Regions from separate parts of the Yersinia alsatica genome, predicted to be linked through region 3. Evidence: predicted binding sites of a transcription regulator. Region 3 holds the regulator's gene; each other region holds the start of a gene.

Region 1 (5,520 bases), 1.3 Mb from region 3:
CATGGCTTTCTCCCATTGTTAGCTAACGGCATTTTTAGCAAAGTGACGAACAAAGATTCACTTCAGTGCTGGGATGATTCACTATTCACCCGATAATTAGAAATCGATATTTAATCTAATAGGTATTCGCCAAATGAATAGTCTGCGCGCGATCGACCTCAACTTGCTGGTCGTCCTTGAGGTATTACTGACAGAACGGCATGTCTCGCGTGCCGCGCAGCAACTGCATATGAGCCAGCCTGCAGTGAGTCACGCACTGAATCGGCTACGTTATTTGCTGGATGATGAGCTACTGGTTCGAGGTGACGGTGGTTTTCAATTGACCAGCCGCGCTCTGGCGTTGATTGGACCGGTACAGGAGGTGCTAAGCCGAGTGCGCGGTATCGTCGGGCCAGCTCACTTCGATCCGGCGCAGGCTCGCCAACGTTTTCGCATTGCTATGTCGGACTATGGCGCAGCTATGTTGCTGCCGAGATTGTTAGCACGCCTACGCCAGAGTGCGCCGGGGGTTGATATTGTGCTGGTGCAGGCCAGCCGTGAACAGATGCTGGCGCAAGTTATGGCCGGAGAGCTGGATCTGGCGCTGGGGGTATTCCCAACATTGCCACAGCCGCTGCGCTCTTCACTGCTATTCGAGGAGCATTTTGTGTGTGTCGCAGATAAAACTCACCCACTAGTTCGGAAAAAAAACATCACTTTGGATGATTATCTGGCTCAGCCTCATCTATTGGTATCGGTGCAGGGGGAGAGCAGCGGAGAAGTAGAGACTGTGCTGGCGGAGCGGGGATTACAGCGGCGGATCGCGGCGATTATGCCGCACTTTCTACTAGCACCACAGGCGGTGGTGGGCACTGATTTACTGCTGACTATCGCCAGCCGAGTAGTCGCACGACAATGTGATACCCAGGCATTGCAGCAACTGATATTGCCTTTTACTGTACCTTCCTTCTCCTTTGTACAGGTATGGCATGGGCGCAATGAGGATAAAAACGGTCACAGCTGGTTGCGCGGACAAATCAACGACAGTGCAAGGCAGGGTGATAACCGGGGCTAATCATGTCACCCCGGTTTGGCTACGATTTAATTAAAATGTCACTCGTTTTACATCTGTGCAGCCCAGTGCCGCCAGCGTTGACTGGGTTGCATCCCACTGCGTCAGCATAGCTTTACTGCCTTCAACCAGCACTGCGCGGCGGATAGTGCCACAATCTTTGCCGGAAAGATTGGCCAGAATCAATGCCGCTTGTAGCGGTGGAAGGCTGGGATTAAATGCTGCATTCTCGGCATAGCGGCCGGCATATATCGAGCCGTCAGCCGCTTCTAGCGCCACACCGCTGTGTGAAAGGCTGTAAGGGGCATGGCTATGATTTGCGCCATCGAGTGCGGCTTGAGTCAGGGCATCCGTCTGGGCCACTTTATAGCCGTGATCCACTGGATCCATCAGCAAGGTGGTGATGGCTAAATCTTTCGGGCCGAAAGAGTCCGGCAGATATTGCCCCAGTGTGGAAGCTGGACGGCCCGGCAGATGAATGTGCAGGTCAGTTCCGCTGTTCAGTTCATTCATAAACTGCCGGCAATGACCACATGGCGTGTAATTGACGGTAATAGAGATCAAACTGGCCTCGCCACGTAGCCAGGCGTGCGTTACAGCACATTGTTCGGCATGGATAGTCTGTTGCAGCGGTACGCCACCAAATTCCATATTGGCACCGAAATAGAGATTACCGCTGATACCCCGGGCAATGGCCCCAACCATAAAATGGGACACCGGTGTTAATGCGCAGGCTGCGGCCAATGGCAACAACGCAAATGCCAGCGCATCGTCATCTAACCCACTGATGCTTTTCACTGTTTTCACCTGCTCTGCTGTCAGCATGGCAGCGAAATCGTTTGCGCTCAAAATCGGTTCAAGTGCGGTTTGCAGTGAGGTGGGCAGCTTAGCCCAAGGGGCTTGAAAACGTGCTTGCATAGGGTTCTCTCCAATAGTAACGGGATACTATTCTAGGCAGCTTACTGCTTTCTTGGTGTGATGTAGATCTCGTTGTATATGAAATTCATGCAAGTAAAATCTCAAATGAGAGATGTATCTCAAATTTATGCCGCAATATTGGTGCTCTTAGCCAAATAAATGTAGCAGCACTGGGAACAGGAAGGGGGCCAGCAGTGAGGTAATAATCCCGCAGATGACCAGCGCCAATGAGCTGAATGCGCCTTCCTGAAAGTCCAGTTCGGCACAGCGGGCCGTGCCGAGGGCGTGCGAAGCAGTACCCATCGCCAAACCTCTGGAGGCCTTAGTAGTAATTTTTAATATATTCAACAAGCTGTGACCAAATACCGCCCCCAGAATACCGACAAAAATAACACATACTGCACTGATGGCTGGCAAACCATGAATAGATTCGGCAACCGCCATAGCTATGGGTGTGGTCACCGATTTAGGTAATACCGAGGCGGCAATTTCTGGGGTTGCCCCCATCCATAAGGCCACTGCGGTACCGGTAACCATGGCGGTAACACTGCCAATAAAACAGATGCTTATGATTGATTTCCAGCGGGCGCGAATTTGGTGTATCTGCTCATACAGCGGGAACGCTAATGCCACCACCGCAGGTTGCAGCAGGTCATTGAGTATTTTGCTGCCAGCAAAATAGTTGGCATAGGGCATATGCGTGACCAGCAGCAATGGGATGATAACAACCATAGATATCAATAATGGGTTAAGCAGCGGCATTTTCAGCCAGCGCGCCAGACGGCGTGCACTGAAAAACACGATTAGGGTCAGCGGTAGCGACCACCATAAGTTGCTTATCATTTGTCCTCCTCGGTATGGGTGGGAGAACCAATTACTTTGCGTTCACGATGGACATAATGTGAGCTGTAGGCCACCACCAGCATCACAATCAAGGTACTGACAAAGCAGGAGACGACAATCGGGCCGAATTGCTTGGTCAGTTGATCGTAATATTGCATTACACCGACACCGATAGGGACAAACAGCAGTGCCATGTAGCGGATTAGCATATGGCAGCCGGGTTTTACCCATGTTGACGGCAAGATCTGCGAGGCGAGTAAGGCAAACAGAATCAGCATGCCAATGATGCTACCCGGAATAGTGATAGGCAGCAGCAGGGCAACAGCCTTACCGGCCCATAAGCACAGATAGATAATGGCGAAAGCCCGCAGGTACTGCCAACAAAGTGAAGTCACGTTGCGCATAAAAAAGATCCTGAGTGACGGAATGCATTCATCATACAATTAACTATGGTTATGTGCTAGCAATCACATTATGAATAATATTAATGGAAATATGCCAATCACGACTAGCTCTAGTGACCCTAAGCCAGATCAGAGCGACGACATTTGGCGGCACTTTCTTGTTCTTTAGCCAGTTGGTAACCGCGATAGAAAAATATCAGCCCCAGCAGAGCGGCGACAATCAGCATATAGAACATCATTTGTGGTGCTGCATACGCGAGTAAGAAACCACAGAGCACCGGGTTGGCGGCACCCCCTAGCTGGCCGAGGTTTTGTACCCCATAGTAACTGCCTTTGAGATTCGCCGGAGCAATAAAATCGATAAACATGTATTCGACCGGGATAACAATAATTTCGCCCAATGAGAATATTGCCATTGCCAGCATCCACAATGGAATTGAGTCCTGAGCCGCCATAAACCCGAACAAGCCAATAATGAAGAACAAGGTACCCAGCACCAGCCAACGCATTAAGTTTTGCTGATTCATACGGCGGCTTAATAAGTATTGCAGAGTAATCACAATAACCGCATTCACGGTCATCACTGCGCCAATCACCTGATAGGCAAATTTAGCATCGGAAACGGTAATCAGATATTGGGATAAATAGCCAGAGAACTGGCCAAAGACAATGGCGCTGAGCATGCTGCCGAGAGTGAAATAAATCAGTCGCTTATCATGACGCAGAATGCGGAATGTCTGGCGAAAATCAGGTACGGATTCAGTAGGTGAACGTTCTGCGACTGACATATCAGTGCTGTCTATCCTGAATTTCAGAATGATGACAACCGACAGTGCCAGTAGGCCGGAAATAATAAACGGTGCTTGCGGGCCAATGCCGACCACCAACACCCCCAACGCCGGGCCGATCGCCCAACCGACATTGACCAAGGTGTAGTTGGCTGAAAAGGCTCTGATTCGCTCATTGACTGGCAACCAGTCGGCAAAACAAGCTTTGATCGCAATACTGTAGACCGAGTATGCCGAGTGCAGCAGGGCCAGAATCAGGATGATCCACGCCGGATGCTCAATCCATGGCAGGGTAAAGAAGGTGACTGAAAATAGCGCGACCGCCAGCAGAATCAGCTGCTTTCTATTAAATTTATCAACCAGATAGCCGCCGTAAAGGCTGGTGAAAATACCCAGAGTCAAACTCGCCCCCAATACCAGTCCAACCTTATCTGGCGCTAGCTGGAAATGCTCTGCCAGATAGATGGTGATAAAGGGCAGGGTGACGGCTCGCCCTATGGTCAAGACTAGCGATGCAATCAGCAGGTTGGTAACACGCGATGGAAAACCTTTCATGGTATTTTCTTATTTTGATTATTTGGGCATACATGCTTGTTTTTCAATCAAAAAAATGACTAGCACAGCATGACGACAAAGCGGCTCAGCCAATTACAGTAGACTATTACGATGAGAAAGAGAGGGGGTAGGAGGAAAAATTTTTCGCAAACAGCAGATCGATCTAAATCGACCTGCTTTTAATAGATAATTAACCTAAATACTCGATGATTGAGAGACCACCATTATAATCGGTGCTGTAGATAATCCCTTGTGCATCAACAAACACATCACATGACTGAATAACTTGCGGGCGTCCGGGCCGTTTATCCATCATTTTTTCGGGTGCGGCGGGGACTAACGCACCGGTTTCCTTGGGTTGATAAGGGTTGCTGATATCATAAGCACGCACGCCGGCATTTTGATAGGTGGCAAAAATTAATGATGAGCTAATAAAGCTGCCGGGCCGGTTTTCATGCAGATTATGCGGGCCAAAATGAGCGCCTTTTTTCACATAATCTTGCTCATCCGGCACAGGGAAGGTCGAGATGCTTACTGGATTAGTTGGCTCGCGAATATCAAACAGCCAAATGTGTTTCTCACCATCTTCCTGATTATCTAATACCGCCTCATCCAGCACCACTAATAAGTCGCGGTCGGGTAGCGGCAGGGCGGTGTGAGTACCGCCACCAAAAGGGGGGCTCCAGTTGCGATGGCTAATCAGTTTTGGCTCATGGCGGTCACTGACGTCCAACAGGGTCAAGCCACCATCACGCCAACTGCCATAAGCGGTGTCGCCACTGATAATGGCGTGATGCAATGCATAGCGTTTACCTTCAGGCCAGCTTGCGTGTTCTCCGGCGGCGGTATGCATACCGGGCAAAGCATAGCGGCCAGCCACCTGCGGCTTTTGCGGGTCAGCCAGGTCAATGGTCAGAAAGATATAATCACTGTAGCCATCTAACAATGCGGAAACATAAGC
Region 2 (5,520 bases), 2.0 Mb from region 3:
AGCTAGTTAGGCGCCGATTAGCATGTTTTCAGGCGGTAAATTGGACAAAGACAGAGGCTGCAACGTGACCGAAGATAGAAAAATAATACGTAAACGGGATGCTGCACAAACACAGATGCGTATCCTGGCAGCGGCAACCGAAGAATTTTCCCAGAAAGGTTTTGATGGTGCGCGTGTTGAGCAAATCGCCACGCAAGCAGATATCAATAAACAGCTTATCTATCATTACTTTAAGAATAAAGACGAGCTTTTTACTCGCGTGTTGGAAGATGCATATCGTAATATTCGTGAACAAGAAGCGGCCCTGCAACTTGACCATTTACCCGCTAATGAAGCCATTCTTGAATTAGTGGACTTTACCTGGCGCTACTATTTGGCGCATCCTGAATTTATTCGCCTGCTTAGTAGTGAAAACCAACAGAAAGCCCGACATCTTCAGCAGTCAAAAAGCATTGATGATATTAACCTTAGCTGGCGGGGTATTTCTCAAACATTGATTGAGCGCGGTGAGCGGGAAAAAACCATTAAACCGGGCATTGATGCTATGCAGCTGAATATTTCTATTTCCGCGTTAGGGTTTTTTTATCTAATAAACAACGCGACATTGTCGATTGTTTATCAGCAGGATCTCACCACGCCAGAGGCATTAGAAAAACGTCTGGCGGTGATGAAAGACACCATTGCTTGCTGGATAAAACCTTAGCAAAGTCACATTACAGCAGATGATTCGCAACCTTAACCACTATTTTGCGTAGTGGGGCGACCTCGGTCAATGTCCCCATTGGGCGATGCAACTCGCCAGGGAACAATATGGCGATATCACCGGGAGCCAGTGTTAACAAGGTTTCCGTGGTGATCCCTTCAAACAAGCCGTAGTCGCGCTCAGTATCAAAATCCATTGTTGGGCGCTGGCCCTGAGTTGAGGGCGACGCTCCAATCACTTCGCTGCCTTCCAGTAGAATATGAATATCAATGTAGTAACGATGCAATTCAGGGGCTTGTTCATAGAGTGGCTTGCTGCTGGCAATAATATGATTCAGGTAAATCTCGCGGCCTTCAATTTCTTGTTCGCCCGCCGGTAGATTAGCTAAATCCATATTAGCGATCGCAGCCAGTGTGCGGCGGATAGCATCTGGATAGAGTGGGTTATTCACCGCATTTTTCAGTTCATCAAGTATCATAACAATTCCTAAATTCTTAGGTCGGCATTATGCCGAGAGTGCTTAAGCACAATGGCTCACGTTGCTCTCTTGCTCTAGCGCGGCAATGCAGTGTTCAACAACACCGGCAACATCGGGCGAGATATCGATGGCAATCACGTCTGGCTCGCGGGCATCTGGGGTTTCCAGTGTTGCGAACTGGCTTTTTAACAGGCTCTCCGGCATAAAATGCCCAGCCCGTTGCTGCATCCTGTGCAATACCAAATCATAATCACCGGTCAACCACAGAAAACATACCCCCTGATTACCTTCACGCAGGCGGTCGCGATACTGTTTTTTCAAGGCTGAACACACTAAGAAACCCACTTCATTTTTTTGTTGCAGGCTATAGGCCACGTCACTTAGTCGCTCGAGCCAAGGGGCACGGTCTTGATCATTAAGAGGCTGACCTGACGCCATTTTTTGGATATTAGCGCGAGGATGCAAGTCATCGCCGTCTATAAATTTGGCACTTAGCGCTTGCGCCAATGCTTGGCCGACACAGGATTTACCGGTGCCGGAAACGCCCATGACAATAATGCATTTACCGGACATAACTTCCCTCGGTAATTCGTTAATGGGTTAACGCTTCGCAACGTCAATGGCGAAGATTAAACAGCGACCAACATGCCACCATCAACAAATAACAGGTGACCATTAACAAAATCAGAAGCTTTGGAAGACAGGTACACTGCGGCACCAATCAACTCTTCCGGATCACCCCAACGAGCTGCTGGGGTACGTTTGCACAACCAATCGGTGAAGGCTTGGTCATCGACCAGTGCTTTTGTCATCTCCGTTTTGAAATAGCCAGGAGCAATACCATTGACCTGAATGTTGTATCTGGCCAGTTCGACACACATGCCGCGCGTCAGCATCTTGACTGCTCCTTTAGAGGCGGCATATGGCGTGATAGTGTCGCGGCCTAATTCACTCTGCATTGAGCAAATATTGATAATCTTGCCGCGTTGACGTTTGACCATATAGCGGGACACTGCTTGTGAAACCAAAAATACGGATTTTTGGTTGACTGCAATAACATCGTCCCAATCTTTTTCCGGGAATTCAGTAAAAGCATGGCGACGCTGAATACCGGCATTATTAATTAAGATATCAATAGCACCAATGTTGTTTTCTATTTGTGCAATAGCATCATTAACTGCATCGTGGTCAGTCACATTAAATGCGGCAGCATGAGCAATAAAACCACTGGCACGTAATTCAGCAACTGCTTTCTCTGCACGTTCCGCGGTAATATCATTGATAATGATTTCCGCACCAAATTCGGCCAGGCCTTTTGCTAATAAGAATCCGATACCTTGTGCAGAACCGGTAATTAATACTTTGCGTTTTTCTAACGAAAATAAATTCTTCATAATGAATTCCTGATGACGCGAATTAAGCGACATATAAAATAAAAATCATTGCCGGATTACTGCCGAATTAATACAGTAATAACTTAACTGTCAGTAATATGAAAATCTATAAAGTGGTGGACATGAAAACATGTGCCTATCAAACCGTTTTCCGTCTTAGTAAACTGTGATGCAGATCACTTTAAATCATGTTACGACAAGCTGTTACCACTTACGTGAGCGACATCGCCTTGATGACGACGAAATCGGTCTATCAGCCAAAGTCTTGACCATTTTAGGGCTAGATATAGAATTAACATATTGATAATAAACTAACTTAATAATATCCAGCATGGTTGTTATGGCATTTTTAACCCGTAACATGCTTTTCATTATCCGTACTAACAGTGCATAATCATTTTCACTCTTCCCGCACCCGACTGCCAGGTATAAGCCATGAAAAACCAGCGTGTTACGTTACAGGATATCGCGTTGCTAGCCGGTGTAACTAAAATGACCGTCAGCCGCTACTTACGCACGCCGGAAAAAGTGGCTCCGGAAACCGGTGAGCGTATTGCTCAGGTGATGGCTGAAGTAAATTACAGCGTTGATTCTGATGGGGAAACTAGCCTTAATCAAAAAAGCCCGCGCATTGGTATCTTGGTACCATCGTTTAATAACCAGATTTTCTCTGATTTACTGGCGGGTATTGAATCGGTCACTGCGGCGAGCGGCTATCAAACGTTAGTCGTTAACTATAACTACAATAAAGAACGTGAAGAGGAGCAGATAATCAATCTACTCTCCTGCCAGATTTCAGGGCTGATCCTGACTGACTCTGAACATACCTTACGTGCTGATAAGTATTTGAATGCTTCGGAACTTCCCGTGGCACAGGTAATGGATCTGGAGCCACAATCCAATCGAATTACTGTGGGTTTTAATAATTATCAGGCCGCCTATGATATGACGGCAACACTGTTGGCCAGTGGTAAGCAGAATATTGTCTATTTTGGCTCGATGTCCGATGTGCGAGATCGCAAGCGTTATCAAGGATATAGCCAAGCGATGAGTGATGCTGGATTCTCGCCTTTGCACATTACCCCAAATAAAGTTTCGTCAGTCTCTATTGGTGCTGGCATGTTGGCATTGGCACGACAAATGTATCCGCAGGTCGATGCTATTTTTTGTACCAATGATGATATGGCTGTGGGCGTGTTACAAGAATGCTTAAAACTGGGTATGGCGGTGCCAGCGGAAATGGCAATTTCCGGTTTCCATGGGTTGGATATTGGTCAGGCGACGACACCGGTGCTGGCCAGTGTCACCACGCCACGTTTTGAAATGGGCAAAGTCGCAGCGGAAATCTTGATTAAGAAAATCAAAAAAATCCCTACAATTGAACAAGTTGATCTCCATTATCGTATTTCACTCGGCGGAACTATTTAACCTTTACGCCGTTGTTAAAAGGCCGGTCTACTGCCAAAAACTGCCATTGTGTTCTTCGATGGCAGTGGCTTTCCCCGCTAATGACCCAAGCATAATTGTATTTCCCGCCATAACAAATAGCGCCAACCGATAACATTTTAATTAATGAGTTACATAAATCATTAACGCCTATTTGATTGGCTGAAACAATTCAGCATAAGCAATGATAGGTCGATCACGTTACCGGTAACATGTTTTCTTAACATGATTTACAGTGACCCACATCACAAAATAAAACATTGAAAACAGGTCTCATAACCACATTCGCTGAATGGCTCAATCATCCAATGATTACCTGCCGCCATTCTGGTTTTTTGATTTATTGACATGATCAGGTACTCGTAATGAAAAACAGCAAACAAGCCGTATTGATTATCGCCCCGGTAATGGACTATTTAACTGAGAAGCTGGAACAAAATTTTACTGTTCATAAACTCTTCCAGGTGACTGATCCAGCTGAATTTCTAGCAGAGCAGGGCAAGAATATTAAAGGTATTGTGACCCGCGGTGATATTGGTGTGACCAACGAGGTGCTGGCGTTATTACCTGAAGTGCAGATTATCTCAATATTTGGGGTGGGCACGGATGCAGTGGATCTGGATATGACTCGTGAGCGTAATATCATTGTGACCACGACACCGGGAGTATTGACTGACGATGTGGCTGACACTGCGTTGGGGCTGATTATTGCTACCTCGCGCCGTTTATGCCAGGCCGATAAATTCCTGCGTGCCGGGCAGTGGCCACATAGCAGCCTGCCATTATCCGCTAAAGTGACGGGTAAACGTCTGGGTATCTTTGGTATGGGGCGGATTGGTCAGGCCATTGCCCGCCGTGCCGCGGGTTTCGATATGCCAATTGCTTATACCGACACTGTACATATCGAGAGCCTGCCATACCAATATGTGCCGGACTTAATCACTCTTGCCAAACAAAGTGATATTTTGGTGGTGGCTATCTCGGGTGGGAAAGACAGTGCCGGTCTGGTGAATAAAACCACTTTTGCGGCTATGCCAAATCATGCACTACTGATCAATATTGCGCGTGGCAGCATGGTTAATCAGGATGACTTAATTCACGCATTACAGCAGCAAGAGATTGGTGGTGCTGGTTTAGATGTATTTGCAGATGAGCCTAATGTGCCACAAGCCTTGATTGATATGGATAATGTTGTATTGCTGCCGCATATTGCCAGTGCTACGACTGAAACTCGAATTCAAATGAGCGATATTGTCTTCTCAAATATTCTAGCCCATTTCTCCGGTAAAACAGCGCCAACTGCAATCATCTATAAATAAACTAAATATTAGTAATAATAAAAATATTTTGTGAATTTTAATTAACAGTAGCAAATATCCCTTATTTGCTTTCGCCCTATCCTGCACCTTTATTCGTGGTGCAGGGTAATCCTTTGCTATTATCATAAGGCGTATATATATGGACAGTAAGATCCCTAATGCCCGTTGGTTTCGCGTTAT
Region 3 (5,520 bases):
CGAGTTCCTGACAGCAGCAGCAGCGAATGGTTTGATGATCCTTAATGCCGGGCCGGATGTGTTGCGCTTAGCGCCTTCGCTGGTGGTTGAGCTGGAGGATATCGAGCAGGGGATGGTGCGTTTGGCAACAGCCATCGCCAGTTTGGTTAATGCGCACTGAGTTACGGCGCAAGAAATCGTAATAAAGAGAGGCGCTTAGCCTCTCTTTTTGTTTTTAAACCTGATTAACTCTTTAGAATCTTATAACTTCCGGCTGCGCCAAATACCGTGGTGGGGCTGTTGCTGCCAGGCCAACGATGAAACCGTGTGCATCACACTGAGGTGCGACAAGATTCGACGTAAATTACGTTCCAGCTCAGAGAGTTGGGTATCAGCATCGACATCGGGCATTTGGACAAAATCGTTATTCCCCTCACTGTTATCCGACTCCAGCCGCTGCTGACATTGCTGAATGGCAATCTCACATAACTGCAAGTAATCCTGCGCCTGTTTAATGCTCATCTGGCTATGACCATGTTCAGCCGTGGTGGTTGCTTCTGTTAACGGATGTTCTCGCGTCAGGATCGTCATTTCATTGATATGTCCGACAACAAGTTCGCTATGAGTGGCCCAAAGCCGCATATCAGCCAAGTATTTGGAGTTAAATCCCGGTTCTTGCATGGCCTGGTTCAGTGAACTTAGCACCGCATTACTGGCTTTATTGACCTGAAGCCGTTCATAGGCCAGTTGCCCAATATTCGGGTCAGGGGTCAGCAACAATTGTAGGATTTTCTGGTATTTCTCCAATGCCTGATGGGCATTTTTACGCAGCAGGCCGCTTTGCCACTGAGGCCACAACCACAGGGCGCTGGCAAAGGCCAAAGCACAGCCTATCAAGGTGTCGAGCAAACGCGGAACTAAGAAGTCAGCCCCTTCGCCGGTCAATAACTGCAAGATATACACCGCAGTAATCGTTCTGCCGATTACGGATAAACCGTAGTTTTTGCGCTGTACCAGACTGGCGAGCAAAGTGATGAGCAACATAATGCTCAATGTCGTCCCTTCCGGCATCTGTAAGTGCAATAAACCCGCCGCCAATATCAGCCCAATTAAAGTCCCCATGGCACGGTGATGAATACGTATCTTGGTGGCGTTATACCCGTTTTGCGTGACCAGCATCACGGTGAGTAAGATCCAGTAAGGTTTAGGTAAGTGGATCAGAGTACCGATGTAGCTCCCTGCGGCCAACGTCACCCCCATGCGGGCGGCATCGCGCAATGGACTGGATTTAAACGATAAATAGCTGACGAATGCTGGCCAGAGAGGTTGGGATAACTGACTGGCCATCAAGTCGCGGTCATATTGCGGACGGCGGTCACTCAGGATCTGGGTAACATGGCTGATGTGGTAATAGCAGAATTGCGCAACCGAATTGTCTGGATGCTGTTGGGCAATTTCTTCGAGTTCGACGAGTGCATCGCCAGCACTGAAATGTTCTTTCGCGCGGTGGTGGTAGAGAATATCGTCGGCAATGGTGCGCATCTGGGCCGAGATATTATCCATATTGCGGTGAAGCACCGTAATTATCGGGCTCTGGTCAATCAGCTCTTGCACTTTTTCTGGCTGATTGAGTGCCGCAGTAATGTGCTCCTGCAAATCGAGTGCCATCTGGAACAAGCCCACTAGCCGCTTTTGCTCAGTTTTAGTGGCATTCGATAACAAGTTAAATTGTTGATAAAGCTGATTAATTTTATCCATTATAGCTTGTTGCCTGTCGAGCAATGGCGGCATGGCTTTTTCTGGCTCAAGATGCTGGTCAAACAAACTGTATTTAGCATCGCAATAATCAGCCAGTAAACGATAAAGCTGGCTCAGAGGCTCGCGGATGGGTTGGTCTTTACAGAGCCGGAACCAGATCCAGGTAAAACCACCGTACCAGAGGGTCCCCACCGCACACATCAATGGTGCCTGCCAAATAGGTGCGCGCCCTACCATGCTGAGGCTGAATATGGCGGCGATCAGTGCGGCAGGTAACATGCGGCCATTGAGCGGGCTAATAGCACCAGAGACTCCGAGAGTGAGCGCCAACCCCAACATCACCCAAGGTAACGGAATATCCCACATCAGCAACTGCTGGGTTAGGAAGCTACTCAGGGTAAAAATGGTGCCGCCAATAATCAGGCGTCGGAAAAAATGTTGGTGTGGAGTATCTAGCGCGGCAATATTGCAGCATGCGGGTATCAGGGAGAACATTAATCCCAGCCGCAAATCGCCAATGGCAAAGCCCAATGCTGCGGGCAGGCAGAGAACCAATGTTTGGCGGAGTGCATAGTTAACTTCAGGATGATAAATAAGCCGTTGCCACTTCATGTAGGCCCCAGAAATTTATTAATCACACAAGCGAAGAAAACCAGTGCCGAGGGTAATCGGCACTGGTTTATGGGGAATTAACGGGTGCCGTAAACGACAATCGTTTTACCGTGTGCGGAGATCAGGTTTTGATCTTCCAGCATTTTTAGTATGCGCCCCACAGTTTCGCGGGAGCAGCCAACTATTTGACCAATTTCCTGGCGGGTAATTTTAATCTGCATCCCATCTGGGTGGGTCATGGCATCAGGTTGTTTTGCCAGATTAAGCAGCGTTTGTGCAATGCGCCCAGTTACATCAAGGAAGGCGAGGTTACCCACTTTCTCTGATGTAATTTGTAGGCGGCTCGCCATTTGTGAAGACAGGCGCATCAAGATATCTGGATTTACCTGAATCAGCTGACGGAATTTTTTGTAAGAAATTTCAGCCACTTCACAGGCGGTTTTTGCTCTGACCCAGGCACTACGTTCTTGGCCTTCTTCAAATAATCCAAGCTCGCCGATGAAATCCCCTTGGTTTAGATAGGAGAGAATCATCTCTTTACCTTCTTCATCTTTGATAAGCACCGCAACGGAGCCTTTCACGATGTAGTAAAGCGTTTCGGCCTTTTCACCTTGGTGAATTAGCGTACTCTTCGATGGATATTTGTGGATATGGCAATGAGACAGGAACCATTCGAGAGTCGGGTCTGTTTGTGGCTTGCCGAGAACCATTCGCTGTTATCCTCTGTTGTTATCGCTGCCTAACTTAACAGGGCTCAGAGTTCCCTGCACGGCGTGCTTATAAAATACACTTTCTCTTAGCATATTAATTTGCTCAACTGCCGAAAGGTATAGCCAAGATACGTACCGGATAGAAACCCTTCACTGAGTATTGATCACTACCCCATTTAATTCTAGAAACAACACTTTCGGTTCTGTTTGTAGCACAGGATGAAGCTACTGTCTTGTGTTGTATCGCTTCAGCATGATGAACATCGGGTTACATTGCCAGTTTGTAAATGAAAGGGTAGTCTGAATCAGAAAATTTAACCGGGAGCAAGAGTTATGCAGGCACGTGTAAAGTGGGTTGAAGGACTGACATTTTTGGGTGAATCCGCATCAGGTCATCAAGTTTTGATGGATGGTAATGCCGGAGACAAAGCACCAAGCCCAATGGAAATGCTATTAATGTCAGCAGGCGGCTGTAGTGCCATTGATGTCGTGTCTATTTTGCAAAAAGGGCGTAACGATGTGCGCGATTGCGAAGTGACGTTAACTTCACAGCGCCGGGAAGAGGCTCCGCGCTTGTTTACGCAAATCAACCTGCACTTTATTGTCAGTGGCAAAGGTTTGACCGACAAAATTGTTGAGCGGGCGGTTGAGCTGTCAGCTGAAAAATATTGCTCGGTTTCTTTGATGTTGGGGAAAGCGGCCAAGATTACCCACAGTTTTGAAATCCGCGAAATCGCGTAAGCAAACTCTACGTACTTGAAGCTGCGGAGATATTGGTTGCCACTTCAAGTACGTAGAAGATTAAATAATTTTCTTACCTTCCAACAGTTGCTGAACCAGCGGAGCCATGATCAGCTCCATTGCCAGCCCCATCTTGCCGCCGGGCACCACCAACGTATTGATATTTGATATAAACGACCCTTGCAGCATTGCCAGCAAGTAAGGGAAATCGATTTGATCCAAGCCTCTAAAATGAATAACAACGAAGCTTTCATCCAGCGATGGGATTGCTTTGGCGGCAAAAGGGTTGGAAGTGTCGACAGTGGGCACGCGCTGGAAGTTAATATGGGTACGCGAGAATTGGGGCGTAATGTAATTGATATAGTCGTCCATGGAGCGCACCACCGAATCCATCACCGCCTCACGAGAATGACCACGTTCGCCAGTATCCCGCACCAGTTTTTGAATCCACTCCAGATTGACTATTGGCACCACGCCGACCAGTAAATCCACATGTTTCGCCACATCATGATGCTCGGTCACGACACCGCCGTGCAGACCTTCATAAAACAGCACGTCGGTGGGTTCTGGCAGGGCCTCCCACGGGGTGAAAGTGCCGGGAATCTGGTTATAGGGCACCGCTTCATCATAGGTGTGCAAATACTTACGTGAGCGTCCGGTACCCAACGCGCCATATTGCGAAACACTCTCTTCTAACTGACCAAAATCATTGGCCTCTGGGCCAAAATAGCTAATATGCCGACCTTGATCCCGGGCCTTACGGATAGCGGCATCCATTTCGGGGCGGGTGTAGCGATGGAAGCTGTCACCTTCAATTTGCGCCGCGCGGATATTCAATTGCTGAAAAATCTTGCGAAACGCCAGGCTGGTGGTTGTCGTCCCTGCGCCACTTGAGCCGGTAACGGCTATAACCGGATGTTTAGTTGACATATTAGCTGTAACTCCATGGGGTTAGTTAACTCAGTGGACGGGCTGAAATTGCCTGTTTTTTTATGGTTAATGGTTATTTTTAGGGCAAAGTCTCCGGCTTGTCACTCTGATTTTACTTAAAGGCTCGCGTGACAAGGCAAGGGCTATTGGGACTCTTCTGCTCCAGCACGAAATGCGCCGCGCGGCATAATATTGATGGTTTCGTGTAACTCAGACCACACTAATACCGCTTCACCACTGACCAACTGGCGGCGAACATCTTCGACTTTCTGCGCCAATGAGCGCTCGTGTTCACCGTAGTCAGTACCTTCACGTAGGACAAAAGCTTCCAGCAAACTGTCCAGTGTTTCACTGTCGATTTGCTGCCAAGGGATCATCATGACTGCTGCTCCAGATAAGGGGAAAGCCAGGCTGGAATACGTTGTTCCAGCCACATTTGTGGGTGTTTTAATGAGCCGCCGACAAAACCGACATGGCCGCCATGCTCGGTTAACTGATAATCAATATTGGCCGGTAATTCGCGGAGATTGGGGATAACCTCGGCCGTCATGAATGGGTCATCTTTGGCGTGAATGATCAGTAATGGGGTGGTAATTTGCGGCAATAACGGCAGCGCGCTGCAACGGCGATAGTAATCCACTGCATCATTAAAACCATGTATTTTAGCTGTAATGACATCATCGAAATCTCTGATTCGCCGCAATCCTTTTAACTGCGCCAGATCCAGCGGCAAACTGCCAGGGTAATGTAACAGCTTACGCGTAGCGTTTAATTTCAACTGGTTCAATAG

What was found. The regulator CRP, encoded in region 3, controls carbon source genes, mostly activating them, when cyclic AMP is high. The targets are predictions, from matches to a motif close to ATGTGANNNNNNTCACAT.
Positions count from the first base shown of each region.
Region 1: N0H69_RS17455 (CidA/LrgA family protein) is a predicted target of CRP. The motif match lies at 3,268-3,285, and genes of this name have one in related genera.
Region 2: idnO (gluconate 5-dehydrogenase) is a predicted target of CRP. The motif match lies at 2,740-2,757, and genes of this name have one in related genera.

Region 1 is NZ_CP104006.1:3,901,863-3,907,382, reverse strand. It holds gene N0H69_RS17475 (VOC family protein) at 1-3, opposite strand, end outside; gene N0H69_RS17470 (LysR family transcriptional regulator) at 134-1,054, shown strand; gene cdd (cytidine deaminase) at 1,085-1,969, opposite strand; gene N0H69_RS17460 (CidB/LrgB family autolysis modulator) at 2,117-2,812, opposite strand; gene N0H69_RS17455 (CidA/LrgA family protein) at 2,809-3,216, opposite strand; gene N0H69_RS17450 (MFS transporter) at 3,336-4,559, opposite strand; gene N0H69_RS17445 (LVIVD repeat-containing protein) at 4,750-5,520, opposite strand, start outside.
Region 2 is NZ_CP104006.1:2,320,805-2,326,324, forward strand. It holds gene N0H69_RS10320 (TetR/AcrR family transcriptional regulator) at 41-703, shown strand; gene N0H69_RS10325 (NanQ anomerase/TabA/YiaL family protein) at 714-1,181, opposite strand; gene N0H69_RS10330 (gluconokinase) at 1,224-1,754, opposite strand; gene idnO (gluconate 5-dehydrogenase) at 1,811-2,575, opposite strand; gene N0H69_RS10340 (substrate-binding domain-containing protein) at 3,011-4,003, shown strand; gene N0H69_RS10345 (2-hydroxyacid dehydrogenase) at 4,387-5,340, shown strand; gene N0H69_RS10350 (MFS transporter) at 5,480-5,520, shown strand, end outside.
Region 3 is NZ_CP104006.1:273,340-278,859, forward strand. It holds gene argD (bifunctional acetylornithine/succinyldiaminopimelate transaminase) at 1-160, shown strand, start outside; gene N0H69_RS01090 (YccS/YhfK family putative transporter) at 241-2,349, opposite strand; gene crp (cAMP-activated global transcriptional regulator CRP) at 2,427-3,059, opposite strand; gene N0H69_RS01100 (OsmC family protein) at 3,393-3,800, shown strand; gene N0H69_RS01105 (phosphoribulokinase) at 3,861-4,730, opposite strand; gene N0H69_RS01110 (YheU family protein) at 4,874-5,110, opposite strand; gene N0H69_RS01115 (hydrolase) at 5,107-5,520, opposite strand, start outside.